2 regions of the Pseudoalteromonas sp. 78C3 genome follow, and region 1 is predicted to be linked to the other one. Evidence: predicted binding sites of a transcription regulator. Region 1 holds the regulator's gene; the other holds the start of a gene.
The links. The regulator sigma-54, encoded in region 1, starts transcription at its own class of promoters, with help from an activator protein. The targets are predictions, from matches to a motif close to GTTGGCACGNNNNTNGNNT.

Region 2: a site for sigma-54 is predicted at 4,501-4,519, ahead of CXF76_RS15980 (DUF2726 domain-containing protein). Genes of this name have one in related genera too.

The regions. Positions count from the first base shown of each region.
Region 1 is NZ_PJAV01000145.1:20,560-28,713, forward strand. It holds gene CXF76_RS10545 (calcium/sodium antiporter) at 1-23, shown strand, start outside; gene CXF76_RS10550 (KpsF/GutQ family sugar-phosphate isomerase) at 27-998, shown strand; gene kdsC (3-deoxy-manno-octulosonate-8-phosphatase KdsC) at 999-1,550, shown strand; gene lptC (LPS export ABC transporter periplasmic protein LptC) at 1,547-2,101, shown strand; gene lptA (lipopolysaccharide transport periplasmic protein LptA) at 2,091-2,636, shown strand; gene lptB (LPS export ABC transporter ATP-binding protein) at 2,633-3,358, shown strand; gene CXF76_RS10575 (RNA polymerase factor sigma-54) at 3,428-4,927, shown strand; gene hpf (ribosome hibernation promoting factor) at 4,953-5,240, shown strand; gene ptsN (PTS IIA-like nitrogen regulatory protein PtsN) at 5,245-5,697, shown strand; gene rapZ (RNase adapter RapZ) at 5,716-6,561, shown strand; gene CXF76_RS10595 (HPr family phosphocarrier protein) at 6,604-6,876, shown strand; gene mgtE (magnesium transporter) at 7,007-8,154, shown strand, end outside.
Region 2 is NZ_PJAV01000167.1:19,976-27,489, forward strand. It holds gene CXF76_RS15960 (peptidoglycan DD-metalloendopeptidase family protein) at 1-471, opposite strand, end outside; gene tyrS (tyrosine--tRNA ligase) at 794-1,993, shown strand; gene CXF76_RS15970 (cobalamin biosynthesis protein CobD/CbiB) at 2,090-3,034, opposite strand; gene mtnN (5'-methylthioadenosine/S-adenosylhomocysteine nucleosidase) at 3,035-3,742, opposite strand; gene CXF76_RS15980 (DUF2726 domain-containing protein) at 3,865-4,461, opposite strand; gene folE2 (GTP cyclohydrolase FolE2) at 4,578-5,498, opposite strand; gene arcB (aerobic respiration two-component sensor histidine kinase ArcB) at 5,731-7,514, shown strand, end outside.

The DNA.
Region 1 (8,154 bases):
ATATTTTTAGTCAAGTAGGGTAAATGATGGCAACGCTAAATTTTATTGAACAAGGCCTTCGCGTTTTAGATGTTGAGCGCCAAGCACTTAGTGATATTGCACAATATGTAGATGAAAATTTTCATAACGCGTGCCAATTAATGTACGACTGCGAAGGCCGTATTATTGTCATTGGTATGGGTAAATCAGGTCATATTGGCAATAAAATAGCGGCAACCCTTGCAAGCACTGGCAGTCCAGCATTTTTTGTTCACCCTGGTGAAGCAAGTCATGGTGATTTAGGGATGATCACTAAAAATGACGTGGTTATGCTTATTTCTAATTCAGGGGAGACCAGCGAAGTTTTAAATATCATTCCGGTTTTAAAACGACTTGGTGCCAAAATGATATCGATGACTGGCAATACGCAATCAACCATGGCGACCCTTGCTAATGTACATGTGTGTATTAAAGTAGAAAAAGAAGCCTGTTCATTGGGTCTAGCTCCTACATCAAGTACCACTGCAACGCTTGCGATGGGCGATGCCATGGCAGTTGCATTATTAGAAGCTCGCGGGTTTACAGCTGATGACTTCGCGCTATCTCACCCAGGTGGTAGTTTAGGCAAGCGCTTATTACTTACTTTAAAAGATGTTATGCACAGCGGCGCAAATACACCTATTATTAGCGTTTCACAAACAGTTAAAGACGCCCTTATTGAAATGTCTGCTAAAGGTTTAGGTATGACAGCCATTGTTGATGAAAATCAGCAGCTCGTGGGATTATTTACCGATGGCGATTTGCGTCGTATTTTAGAACAAAGAATTGATATTCATACAACACAAATAGATGTTGTTATGACTAAGTCATGTACTACGGCTACACAAGATATTTTAGCCGCTGAAGCGCTTAATATTATGGAACACAAACGTATAAATGGCTTAATCGTCGTCAATGAGAAAAACCAACCTATTGGCGCATTAAACATGCAAGACCTATTAAAAGCAGGAGTATTATAAATGCAATTTGAAGAACTCTATCAACCGCTGAGCGATGATGCAAAAGCACGCGCTAAAAAAGTAAAGCTACTTATATGCGATATTGATGGTGTATTTTCTGATGGCCGTATTTATCTTGGTAATCAAGGTGAAGAGCTAAAAGCATTTAATACAAAAGATGGTTTTGGCATTAAAGCGCTTATAAACAGTGGCTTTGAAGTGGCTGTAATTACTGGTCGTCATTCACAAATAGTGCAACAACGTATGAGCAGCTTAACCGTACAGCATATTTATCAAGGCCAAGAAAATAAGCTCATTGCCTATCAAGAATTAAAAGACAAACTCAACCTTAGCGATGAACAAATTGCTTATATCGGTGATGATGGTCCTGACATGCCCGTTATGGAATTAGTCGGCTTTGCTGTTGCAGTAAATGATGCCCATCCACTTATTAAACGTTTATCACACTATGTAACGCAAATGCCTGGCGGCTTTGGTGCAGTAAGAGAGCTCACCGACTTACTTATGCTTGAAAATGGTAAAGCATTGACTACACAAGGCACTAGTTCATGAATGCAGCGCGCATAATATTAAGCGTTTTATTCATTAGCTGTATGGTTTGGCTTTGGTACCCTTATTTTACACAAACAAATATTGTGCCTCAGACTGAGCCTGAAGTTATTGCCAAGCCTGATTACATAGCCATAGAACTCAAACAAACAGCCTATGACGAACAAGGTAAAATTAGCCACAAAGTCACTGCGGCTAAAATGGAGCTATATCAACAATTAGGTTTTACGTTTTTTGAAAAACCTATTTTTACTTTATATAACGAAAAGCAAACGTGGCAAATAAATGCAGACGAAGCAACATTATACGAAGACAAACAATTAATTTTAGAAGGCAATGTGGTTGCCAAAAACTTAACCGATAACGCCATGATAGACAAAATCAATGCTGATAATATTCAGGTAGATATAAAGCTATTAACAATGCGTTCGGAGCAACCCGTTATCATCACTGGACCCAATTTAAAAATCACTGGTAAAGGCCTAGAAGCCGACTTAAAAACCGAAGTGATAAAACTAATTAACCATACGCGAACCATATATTATGACCAATAAAATATTAAAATCACTTATTATTCCTACACTTATACTAGCATTTAATAGTAGTGCTGCAGAGCAAAACACGCAACCGACTGCAAATCAAATTTCAATAAGCGCCGATAAGCAAGAAGGTCAATTAAAAGCTAATGTCGGAATTTTTGAGAAAAACGTTGAAATTATTCACGGTAACCGCCGTATCACAGCCGACCGCTTAGAAGTACATAAACGCGATGAACTTGGTGATAATAAACAATTATTAATTGCTACAGGTAGCCCTGCGCACTTTGAAGAAAAGCAATCAGATGGCACGACTATGAGCGCCAGTGCTGACGAAGTACGTTATGATGTATCTAAGCGTTTTTTAACGCTTGTTGGTAATGCACAAGTATCGCAAGCGGGACAAAAAATAAATGCTAAAAGCATTACCTACGATATAGAGCAGCAGCTAATCAGTGCCGAAAAAGATGAAAACTCAACTGACCGCGTTCACACAATTTTAGTGCCAATCGAGACTAAAAAAAGTAAAAAAAGCGACAAAGGTCAACCATGAGCACATTAAAAGCAGAGCTATTAGCAAAGAGCTATAAAGGCCGTGAAGTTGTAAAAAACGTCGGCCTTGAAGTCAAAGCTGGCAGTATTGTTGGCTTACTTGGCCCTAACGGCGCAGGTAAAACCACCACGTTTTATATGATAGTAGGACTTGTACCTAGCGACAAAGGTAAAATATCGATAGACGATAACGATATTACTCTTTTACCTATGCATAGTCGTGCTAGATTAGGCATTGGCTACTTACCGCAAGAGTCTTCAATATTCAGAAAGCTGACTGTTTATCAAAACTTAATGGCCATTTTAGAAACGCGCAAAGAGTTAAATAAACAAGCTAGAGAAGACACTCTCGATAAATTATTAGATGAATTTAGCATACAACACATTCGTGATAGCCAAGGTATGGCGTTGTCGGGTGGCGAACGTCGTCGTGTGGAAATAGCACGTGCGCTGGCAGCAGATCCTAAATTTATATTACTGGATGAACCATTTGCAGGTGTTGACCCGATTTCGGTATTAGATATAAAGAAAATAATAGAACATCTTAAAAATCGTGGGATTGGTGTATTAATTACCGATCATAACGTAAGAGAAACCCTTGATGTTTGTGAAAAAGCCTACATTGTTTCTCATGGGGAGCTGATTGCATCAGGTACTCCAGAACACGTATTAAATGATAAAACAGTACGCGATGTTTACTTAGGCGAGCAATTTAGGCTGTAACATTTACGCCATGTCTTTAAGCATCTGCTAGTATTAATTATAACAACATAAAAGGATTGTTAGAGATACATGAGGCAATCACTACAGCTGCGCATGGGCCAGCAACTTACAATGACTCCACAGTTGCAACAAGCTATTCGTTTGTTGCAACTCAGTACATTGGATCTCCAGCAAGAAATACAAGAAGCTCTCGACAGCAACCCGCTATTAGAGGTTGAAGAAGCAGACTATTCAGAAGACGCTGCTGGTAAAAACGAGCAAAAAGCAGATACAGATGACATAACTGTTAGCGCATCTGCCGATGATGCTCCAAGCGAATACGAACAAGATAGTGGTGAAGCACTTGCAAAAGACACGCTAAGTGACGACATGGCTATGGATGTTAGTTGGGATGAGTACATGAGTGCCGCCCCAGCAGCATCATCGGGTCCGATGCCTGAAGACGAATCAATATACCAAGGCGCCTCTACTGAAACGCTCCATGAGTATTTAATGTGGCAGTTACAACTAACGCCATTTAGCCCTACAGACGAAGCGATTGCTATTGCTATTGTAGAAGCCGTCGATGATTCAGGTATTTTAACACTAAGCTGCGAAGAGATTTTAGAAAGCTTCAATCAAGAAAACGAAGATGATAACGAAGTCGAACTTGATGAAATTGAAGCTGTATTAAAACGCATCCAACTGTTTGATCCTGTTGGTATTGCTGCGCGTAGCCTACAAGAGTGTTTATGTATTCAGCTTAACCAGTTTGATAAAGAAACACCTTACATTAATGAAACAAAAATGATTTTAACCGAGCATATTGATTTATTAGCTGCTCGTGACTATCGTACATTAATGAAGAAAACTAAGCTCAAAGAAGAAGAGCTTAAAGAAGTAATGACATTAATACATACTCTAAGCCCTAAACCTGCAGATACTATTGTAAGAGAAGAATCTGAGTATGTTATTCCTGATGTGTCAGTTAAAAAAATTAAAGGCCGCTGGGTTGTTGAGTTAAACCCAGACAGCATGCCTAAAATTCGTGTTAATAGCCAATACGCGGCAATGTCTCGCACTGTAAAATCCAGTGGTGACAGCCAGTTTATTCGCTCGCATTTACAAGAAGCTAAATGGTTTATTAAAAGCTTAGAAAGTAGAAACGACACGCTATTAAAAGTAACAAATTGTATTGTTAAGCAACAACAAGGCTTTTTTGAACACGGTCCTGAAGCCATGAAACCAATGGTTTTAAATGATGTTGCTGAAATGGTAGAAATGCACGAATCAACAATTTCGCGCGTAACAACCCAAAAGTATATGCACACACCCCGTGGTATATTTGAGCTTAAATACTTTTTCTCAAGCCATGTAAGCACCGAAAACGGTGGTGAATGTTCATCTACAGCAATCCGTGCGCTTATCCGAAAATTAATCGCAGCAGAAAACTCAGCAAAACCATTGAGTGATAGCAAAATAGCGGATATATTGGCTGAGCAAGGAATTAAAGTAGCGAGACGTACAATCGCAAAATACCGCGAATCTCTGGCTATTCCACCGTCAAATCAACGTAAAAGTTTGATTTAAGACGCAAAAAAAGAGGGTAATGCTTATGCAACTAAACTTAACTGGTCGTCACGTAGAATTAACCGATTCACTAAGAGACTATATTAATACCAAATTTGCGAAGCTAGAAAGACACTCTGATCATATTAATAATGTTCATGTCATTCTCGATGTAGAAAAATTAAATCAAAAAGCAGAAGCCACCATACACGTAAGCGGTGCTGAGTTATTTGCCTCTACAGAACATCAAGATATGTATGCCGCCATTGACTCGTTGATCGACAAGCTCGATCGACAAGTAATTAAACACAAAGAGAAGCTTGCTCGACACTAATATGATGAAATTAAGCTCACTTATATGCCAGGACTGCAGCAAAGCTGCGGTCCTTTTTAATAGCAAAAAAAGAATTTTAGAGTTCATTAGCGAACTTGCTCACGACAAACTTCCGTATTTACCGCAACAAGATATTCTTAATGCTTTAATGAGCAGAGAAAAATTGGGTAGTACAGGTATAGGGCGTGGCATTGCCATTCCTCATGGAAGAATGAGCGGTGCAGAAGAGCCTTTGGCTTTAGTACTCGTTAGCGAAACTCCAATAAATTTTGATGCAATCGATAATCGCCCTGTTGATATTTTCGTCGCACTCATCGTACCAGATGGCGATAACCAGCAGCACTTAAAGACTCTAGCAACCATTGCTGATAAACTAAACAACAAAGATTTTTGTAAACAGTTACGCAGTGCAAAATCAGATACTGAGCTTTACCAAGTTATTATCAATCAATCATAGTTTTATAAAGGGTGTTAAATGGAGTTAATTATCATAAGCGGCCGTTCTGGTTCTGGAAAGTCGGTTGCTTTACGCATTGTAGAAGATTTAGGTTATTATTGCGTAGATAATATTCCAGTTAACTTGCTTCCTTCATTAGTTCGCAGTGTGTCTGATAGCTACGATAAAATTGCTGTTAGCATTGATGTACGGAACATCCCTAAACAACAAGATGAATTTAACGATATTCTTGAATACTTGCCAGGCTTTGCAAACCCTACGTTATTTTATTTAGATAGCGACGATCAAACATTGATAAAACGTTTTTCTGAAACTCGTAGATTACACCCACTATCAATTGACTCGTTGCCTCTTGATTTAGCCATCAAAAAAGAAAAAGAATTACTTGATGTATTAATCACCCGCGCCGACTTTATGATAGACACGACTGATTTGAGTGTTCATCAACTCGCTGAATCTATTCGTGAAAAGATTTTAGGTAAAAAAGATAAACAACTGATTGTCACTTTTGAATCGTTTGGTTTTAAACACGGCATACCAAAAGAAGCAGATTACGTATTTGATGCACGCTTTTTACCAAATCCACATTGGGAACCTGAATTAAAACCTTTAAATGGGTTAGATCAACCCGTTAAAGATTATTTGGCCAATCACAGCATAGTGCAAAAATTCACATGGCAAATTCAAACATTTGTACAAACGTGGTTACCGCACTTAGAGCGAAATAACCGCAGTTATTTAACCATTGCCATTGGGTGTACAGGCGGACAACATCGCTCTGTATATTTAGCGCAAACTATCGGTGAAAGTTTTGCAATGACACATCCCAATGTGAAAATTCGCCATCGCGAACAAGAAAAATAATATAGCTGAATAATCACCTGTTCAGCTTAGGTAGAGTAAGTTATGCATTGTGAAGACACTTTTTTAATAAAAAACAAATTAGGATTGCACGCCAGAGCAGCCACCGTGCTTGCCCAATTGGCAGTGCAGTTTGATGCGACAATTACATTATTTCAAGATGACAAAGAAGCCGCAGGCGATAGCGTACTTGCACTAATGTTACTTGAAAGTAGCCAAGGAAAAGAAGTAAAAGTTGTATGCAAAGGCCCCGATTCTGAGCAAGCTTTACATGCTGTTGGAGAATTAATAGCACAACGTTTTAATGAACAAGAATAAACAGTTATAAAAATAATGCTCGCATTACTAATGCCCCAATTAAAACAGATATATAAAATAAATACGGTTAGTGACGCCAGTTAACTCACCTCTCCCCATAAAGTAATATAAAAATTTATAAAGGACGCCAATGCCTGAAGCTTTTGAACAAGATTACCCACTACAGCAACTAAAACAGGTGACTAAGTCACTCAATAGTGGTCAATTTGTTCAAGTTAGGCGCATGCTCGCAAAAACAGCTCCTTGTGATACCGCATTATTACTAGAATCATCACCGCATAAAATTCGCCGACTCCTTTGGCAGTTGGTTGATCCTGATGTGCAAGGTGATGTTCTTGAAGAACTATCAGAAGATGTTCGTTTAGGCATTATTGCCCAAATGGAACCTAAGCACATTGCAGCCGCAACAGAAGATATGGGCCACGATGACTTAGGTGAAGTATTACGTAGTCTGCCGGACACCGTTTATAAAGACGTTGTTAGCGCGATGGACATTCAAGACCGTGAGCGTGCAACACAAGCACTTTCGTATCAAGAGCGTTCTGCTGGCGCGCTAATGAACACCGATACGGTGACCATCCGCCCTGACGTTACGCTTGATGTTGTACTTAGATATATTAGGCTACGCGGCGAGTTACCAGAAGGTACCGATGACTTGTACGTTGTTGATAAGCATAACTGCTTTATAGGCGCTTTATCGCTGAGTACATTATTAACTAACCCGCCAGAAAAAATTGTTCGTGATTTAATGGATGAAGATTGTGAATCCATTCCAATCTCTATGGATGAAAGTGAAGTCGCGCAATTATTTGAACGTCATAATTGGATATCGGCCCCCGTAGTCGATGATAACGATCAGCTCCTTGGCCGTGTCACTATCGATGACATCGTTGACGTAATCCGCGAAGATGCTGAGCATAGTTTATTGGGCTTAGCCGGCCTTGATGATGAAGAAGATACCTTTGCGCCAGTACTAAAAAGCTCTAAAAAACGCTCAGTTTGGTTAGGTGTCAACTTACTAACTGCACTTGCAGCTGCTTTTGTAGCTAGCTTTTTTGAAGGCACTTTAGATGTTTTACCTATTTTAGCTGTACTTAACGGTATTGTCCCTTCTATGGGCGGTGTTGCAGGTAGCCAATCATTAACGCTTGTTATTCGTGGTATTGCGGTAGGTCATATAAATCAAACTAACCAACGCTTTTTAATGATGAAAGAGCTTGCTATTGGCGCGTTAAACGGTGTTTTGTGGTCGTTGTTAATTGCAGGTGTTATTGCCCT
Region 2 (7,514 bases), on a different contig from region 1:
TTCTTCATTTAAGGTAACAAATAAAGTATCGGTTTTTGAAATCACATAGCGCAGTTGAGCCAAAGAGCCATCTTCAGCTGTCGCAAAGCTAAGTATTTCACCGGGGTGAATTTTAGTTAGCTTGCGCGTTTCTGCGTTAGTGTTAATTAGTTTATGGAGCGTTTGAGCTGAAAAACCAGCACGTTTGAAGATAATTGCTAAATTGTCGCCATTTTTAACTTTATGATCGACAAAGTCGTATTCTGGTAACTTTTCTGCTGCTTGCTCTGAATTTAACTCAGTTAATTTTTCGTTGTCATCAACTTTAACTTGTAACTCATAGCGCTTGCCTATCTCTAATGCATCTGCATTATTGTCTTTAGAAGCAGTCGCTTTTTCAGAAGGAAGAAATGCCAAGCCGGCAATAGCAGAAACTAAACCTAAAATAAGCAATTTGTGTTTTTTTGGGAGAGTGTTAACCACGTGAACCATAACGTGCCTTTTTCTGCTGTCAAGATAATAAATACATAATATTGCAGGATATACTTAATAATGTACGAATACTAGTGCTTTGTAGATTTAAACTAACCTTAAACTACGCTAAAATCAGGGTTAAGAAGCCTTTTTTAACGTCCTATCTAACTAAGACTCAATTCATTTTGTTTAGTTGCATTAATAACTTAAAAAGTTATTTTAATTAGGTAGAAATTTGTTATGTTAGCTACATATATATATTCGGTTTAAACCTATATTAAACCGTGATTACAAGTAACTAGTCCGCCCCTTCGTAGGCAGAATTTTGGAGTAACACAAAGTGGATTTACAAACCGCTCTAGCAGAGATAAAACGCGGTGCAGAAGAAATATTAATTGAAGACGAACTAGTTGAAAAACTAAAGTCGGGCAAAAAGCTAAAAATAAAAGCTGGCTTTGATCCTACAGCCCCTGATTTACATTTAGGGCACACTGTACTAATTAATAAAATGAAAACCTTTCAGGATTTAGGTCATGAGGTTATTTTCTTAATTGGTGACTTTACTGGCATGATTGGCGACCCAACAGGTAAAAACGTAACGCGTAAACCACTTACTCGCGAAGACGTACTAGCCAATGCCGAAACATATAAAGAACAAGTATTCAAAATTCTAGATCCTGCTAAAACCACTGTTGCATTTAACTCTACTTGGATGGAAAAGTTAGGCGCTGCAGGTATGATAAAACTTGCTGCTAACCAAACAGTAGCGCGCATGCTTGAACGTGATGACTTTAAAAAGCGTTACGGCAGCGGTCAACCAATTGCAATTCATGAGTTTTTATATCCACTGGTACAAGGTTGGGATTCGGTTGCACTAGAGTCAGATGTTGAACTGGGCGGTACTGATCAGCGCTTTAACTTGCTCATGGGTCGTGAGCTACAAAAAGTTGAAGGGCAAAAGCCGCAAACAGTATTAATGATGCCATTACTTGAAGGTACTGACGGCGTTCAAAAAATGTCTAAGTCGCTTGGTAACTATATTGGTATTACTGATGCGCCAAACGATATGTTTGGTAAAATAATGTCAATTAGTGATGTGCTAATGTGGCGTTATTACGATTTATTAAGCGCGCTTTCTATTGAAGAAATTGCAGCTCAAAAAGAACGTGTTGAGCAAGGTACTAACCCGCGCGATATTAAAATAGAACTAGCTAAAGAGTTAATTGCTCGTTTTCATAGTGAAGCTGATGCACAAGGTGCACATGATGATTTTATTCAGCGTTTTCAGAAAAAAGCGTTACCAGATGAAATCCCAGAGCTGACAATCACTATCGCAGAAGATACTATTTTAATTGCTAACTTGCTTAAAGAAGCAAATTTAGTAGTTAGTACGTCAGAAGCAATGCGTATGATTAAGCAAGGTGCAGTTAAACTTAACGGTGAAGATAAAATCACTGACACCAAACTTGAAATAGCAAAAGGCACAACAGCTATTTACCAAGTAGGTAAACGTAAGTTTGCAAACATCACTGTAGCTTAAATACCGTTTGAAAACTAAAAAACCAGCCTAGGCTGGTTTTTTAGTGCTCGTATTTTGGGGTCTGTAAATAGTTACGAGGTAGTCACTAAATAGTCACTAAATCACTTTTAATATTTCAATACTTACAATTACTAACAACCAAAATACACGCGCCTGATTTAATCTATTAATTATTACAGGTATATCCTCGGGTGTAGGTAGTCTATCAGTACCTATACGCATTTTATTAAAGCGAGTACCCAAATAAACTGCAGGCCCGCCCAGCTGCACACCAAGTGATGCAGAGCATGTGCTTAGTAGCCAACCTGTATTTGTTTGGTAAAAATGTCTGCCATAATGCTTTATGTAGTGCATGCTTTGTTTGCTCGCTCTACTTGCTGCAATAGTTAAAGCGAGTAAGCGCATTGGAATATACTCAATAATAAACAAGAGAGTTTTAAGCGGTTTTAAAAAGTAGCTATTTGGGGATATATCACTACGCCAGGCTTGTTGTATTAAAGTAAGCAATCGATAGGCGAGGGCAGCAATAGGGCCAAAGGCTAAAAATATAAATATAACTACGAAATAGTATCGAGCAGTGCGCAGTATTAAGCTTTCAATTAATGCTTTAATAATACCAGGAGATGAAAGCCTATTAACTTCACGGGCAAGCAGTGGTTTTAGTAATTCGCGTGCTGTCGATTTTTGATTTTGTTTAGTTAGCTTTGCAATGCGAAGTGCTTTTTTATCAATACTCTTACTTTCTAAGCATAAGTATAAAATAAGACCTGCGAGTAATTCAGGGTAAAAAGCAAACTCGAGTAGTAGCACTACAATAATGAGAATGACACTTAAAATGAGCGTGCTTGCGAGTATAGCTGCCAAATATTGATAGCTTTTAGGTTCTTTGCTTTTGTATATGCGCTTGCCAATAGCACTAAAAACAGCATTTAACGCTGTATTAGGATGATACCAGCTAATAAGGGGAATAAAGCGCTCAGCAAGGAGCGCTAGTATGAAGGCAATAAAGTCCAAGTGGTTTTGAACAATATTGCTAAGCATTTACAGAGACACTGCAGTTAGCTTTTCTAAAAGTGCGACAACCATTTTAGATGAGTTGATTGATGCTGTTTCTAGGTATTCTTCAAATGATTGTGGTGACTCTTTACCTGCTATATCAGACATTGAGCGAATTACAACAAATGGTGTGTTAAGCGTAAAACACGTTTGTGCAATTGAAGCGCCTTCCATTTCAACGGCAAGCATTGTAGGAAAATCACTGCGTGCTTTATCGATACGCACAGGGTCACACATAAATGTGTCACCAGTACAAATTAAGCCAACAAGTGTTTTAACATCACTGATTTGTTCGATTGTTTGTTGTGCTGCTTCAACTAATTTAGGGTGAGCTGCAAAGCCTGCTGGCATTTGTGGTACTTGGCCAATTTCGTAGCCAAAAGCAGTAACATCTACATCGTGATGACGTACTTCTGACGAAATTACTACGTCGCCAACACTTAGAGAAGGATCGAATCCACCGGCAGAGCCTGTGTTAATTACGCAATCAGGTTTGAAGTTATCAATCAGTAAGGTAGTTGCAATTGTTGATGCTACTTTACCAATACCAGATTGAACAAGTGTTACTGTGTTACCAGCCAATTCACCAGTATAAAAAGTGAAACCTGCTTTAGTTAAAATTTGTGGGTTTTGCATCGCTTCACGTAAAATTTTAACTTCTGGCTCCATTGCGCCAATAATACCAACATTCATAATGTTTAATTCCTGAGTTTGAATCACTTGATTATACGTGAAGTTAGCAATAAAAAACAAAAAAGCGAGCTTGTTTATGAGCTCGCTTTAAATACTTTTTAGGAGAGTATTTAATTTGGTTTTTAAATTTCAGCTAAAGCAGTTGTTTGTGCTTTGGCTTGAGAAGGTGAAAGTACCGCTGGCTTATGTGAGCGATTACGAACAGGGCGCTGCGTTTGTGTTGCTGCAGGCTTACCAAGTTTAAACATAATTGCATCGCGTACTTCAGAAGGACGGTAGCCTGATTTAACTTTCATACGAATATGTGGAATGCCCGCAGACTCTAGTGCACCGTTTACAAACCAGTCGCGTTGAGCTTTGTGACCATCTTTATTCGCATTGTTAACTAGGTCAACGGCCGCAACAATAGTGAGTTTTTCTTTATCGATTAATACAAAGTCGAGTTGCTTATTTTTAGCTTTAGCTAAAGCAGCACGTTTAGATTTAATAGAAAGACCTTGCTTACAGTCAATAACGTCAATTAACTTAACGCGACTAACAATTTTATATTGATCGCCTACAGCACGCTCGAGAAGATTTAAAAAAGCGCCTTCAACCTGCGTAAAAACAGTTTGCTTGCGGGTAAAAGGATACGGGTTTCCGCCATCGTCATTAAATTTTGACGCAACAACAGAAGCCCCGACAACTAATACTAGAATTAATAATAAAGCGAATTCCATACGGTAACTCCATAACAACAAATTGACACTGCTCAAATAAAGCAATTTACGTGCCTAAAAAGTATGAGTTATAAAATAATTACCAACTGTTTGTAAAAGCTAAAACTATGTAGCTATTAAGCTTTGTATCCACCTTCAATACCTTTAACCGCAATAGCTACAGCATCGTGTGCATGGAGTGATTCATAATGGTTTATTTGCAGCCAGTAATCGCTGTAATTGTCAGCATCTAGCAAGGCTTTAATTTTACGCGCTGCATCTTCACAAAACATAAGATTTTGACCATTTAAACGGGCAAATTCTTGCTCGTCTTCGCGTTTTACTGCCGCTTGTACAGGCGTTTTAAGTTCAGCTTCGAGGGTGTTTATTAGAGTCACTACGTCAAATTCTTGAATATTGCTATCAAGCTTTACTTTTACGTTGGCAATAGAGCGCTGCGAGTGAGGTGTAGCAACTATGCCTTGTGTAGTGCCTAGCCATTCGTGCACATCTTTTTGGCTTAAAGTTTCTTGGTTAAACTTTTCGTTAAACGCGTTTTGTATAAGCTGGCGTGCAAGTGCTGCAGAGCAAGGGCATGTTGAAGAATAGGTAACATCTACGGTTAGCTCGTAGCTAATAATGTTATTTTCAATTGTACTGGTAAGTACAACTGGGTAGCTTTTCCAGCCCGCTTTACCACTTAATAGTGATTTACGGCGTAGCGGTAATTCAAATTTAAATTCAATTTGTGCTTTATCACTCAGCCCTTCGTGGCTAGTTATAAAAGTATCGAGTGCTTGCGCTATTGTTTGCGGATTGACTTGCTGCTCAGTTGAAAGCAGGTCAAGTGCTAAAAATAGACGTGACATATGAATGCCTTTGGCATCTTCTTTATGCAAATTTACAAATGCACGAGCTTTGGCATTTACTGTAACTGGAGATAAGTCTCGTGACTCAAAAATAAATGGCAGTTCGATTTCGCCCATGCCAACCCAGTCTAATTTACCTGTTTGTAAAGCGGGTGCAGTGTCTGCTATATCTGGCATATTGGTTTGCATGTGCGCTACTCGTATTTTGGAGATAATAAAGCGGGGCATTTTACACTAAATAATTTATTGCTGAAATGATGAGTTTAAGAGATGAGCAAAATCAAACATGAAAAATTCTGTTTTTATCGCACAACATGGGTAGTGGTAGGAGAAAAATGCTAAAATCTGGGAAAATGGTATGTTTATACATGCGCATTGCCTTCTTTATATTTAAGCACACAGCTAAGAGATAAAATTACGTATGACCGATTATTCTTTGAGCCCTTGGGCTCGGGTACTTTCCAGCTCAATAACGCGATTTGGTGAATTTAAAACCGCAGCTATTTGTTACACTTTATTTTTAACTGTATCTCTTATTTTATCGAGCATGTTTTATTATGTTGCGATAGGCGAATTACACCTTGTTGATATTTTGGCTGTGGTATTTTTTACTGCTGTGGTTTCTCCTTTAATTATAAGTGTATTACTTAATTCAATTCGTCAATTAGATGCCTCGTATGCTTATTTAGATAGCGCAACCAAACAGGAAAAACTCTTAAACCAAACCCTAAAAGACAACATTAGCCGTTTAAATATTGAAATTGATGAGCGTAAAATGGCATTTCATGCCAAGCATCGCGCTATTGAAGAGCTGCGCCGAGAAATTGCTGAGCGTAAAAAAACACAACAAGAACTTGCCCAACAAAGTATGTTGCAACGCTCAATCGTTGATTCATCTCCCGATTTATTTTATTACCGCGATAACAACGGTGTATTTGCCGGCTGTAATAAAATGTTTGAAGAGGTAATGGGAAAATCAAGTAGTGAGCTAATAGGAAAAACGGTTGAGCAGATATTCCCGAGTCATTTTTTATCTGAGGTTTTAGCAACCGATAAAGAAGTAGAGCAAAGCCATAAAGCGCTGACTATCGATGTGGGTTATGAAGTAAATGGTGAAACACGTTGGTTTGAGCTGCGTAAATTACCTTTTATAAATGATGACGGTGACTACATTGGTTTACTGGGTTTTGGTCGTGATATCACTAGCCGTAAAGAAGCAGCACAAGCGCTCGAAACTGCCTATAAAGACAAAGGTAAGTTTATTGCTACGCTGAGCCATGAACTACGTACTCCTTTAAATGGCATTGTTGGTTTAACGCGTATGTTATTAGATACAGAGCTTAATAAGCAGCAGCGTAGTTGGGGTAATACTATTTTTTCGAGTGCTGAAACACTCGGTAATATTTTTAACGATATTATAGATTTAGATAAAATAGATAGAGATCAGCTCGATATAGCAACTAATTCTATTAATGTGTCAGACTTTATAAACGATGTAGTTAATTTTGCAGGCTTAATAGCAGAGCAAAAAGAGCTTGAGTTTGATATTAAGCGCAATGGCATACTTGATGTTTACGCGCAGCTCGATCCGACTCGATTACGCCAAGTTGTTTGGAACTTAATTAACAACGCCGTTAAGTTTACTCAGCAAGGCAAAGTAACACTCGAATGCAGCAGAGAAAATCGCGTAGAAGGCCCATGGTTAGTTATTAAGGTACTAGATACAGGTCAAGGTATTCCACCAGAGCAGCTTGCCCATATATTTGATATGTATTACAAAGCGCCGGATTTAAAAGGGACTAACGCGATAGGCTCAGGTATTGGTTTAGCTGTAACTAAGGCACTTGTAAGTGCAATGAAAGGGATAATTACGGTAAATAGTACTGAAGGCGAAGGAAGTTGTTTTACAGTGCAAATACCGCTTAGTTTATGTGTTGCACCAACAGAGCAAAGTTATGTTGGCCGTGGTTTGTATATTCTACTAGTAGAAGATGTGCCTCTTAACGCCGAAATTGCTACAAATCTATTAGAGCAACGAGGCCATGAAGTGTTATGGGCTGAAACCGGTGAAGATGCACTCTCATTCGTCGAAACCGAAGATGACTTAGATTTAGTACTACTTGATATGCAATTGCCAGATATAAACGGTGACGTGGTTGCTAAGCAAATACGTTCAGATAGCCACTTTGATAAATTACCTATTGT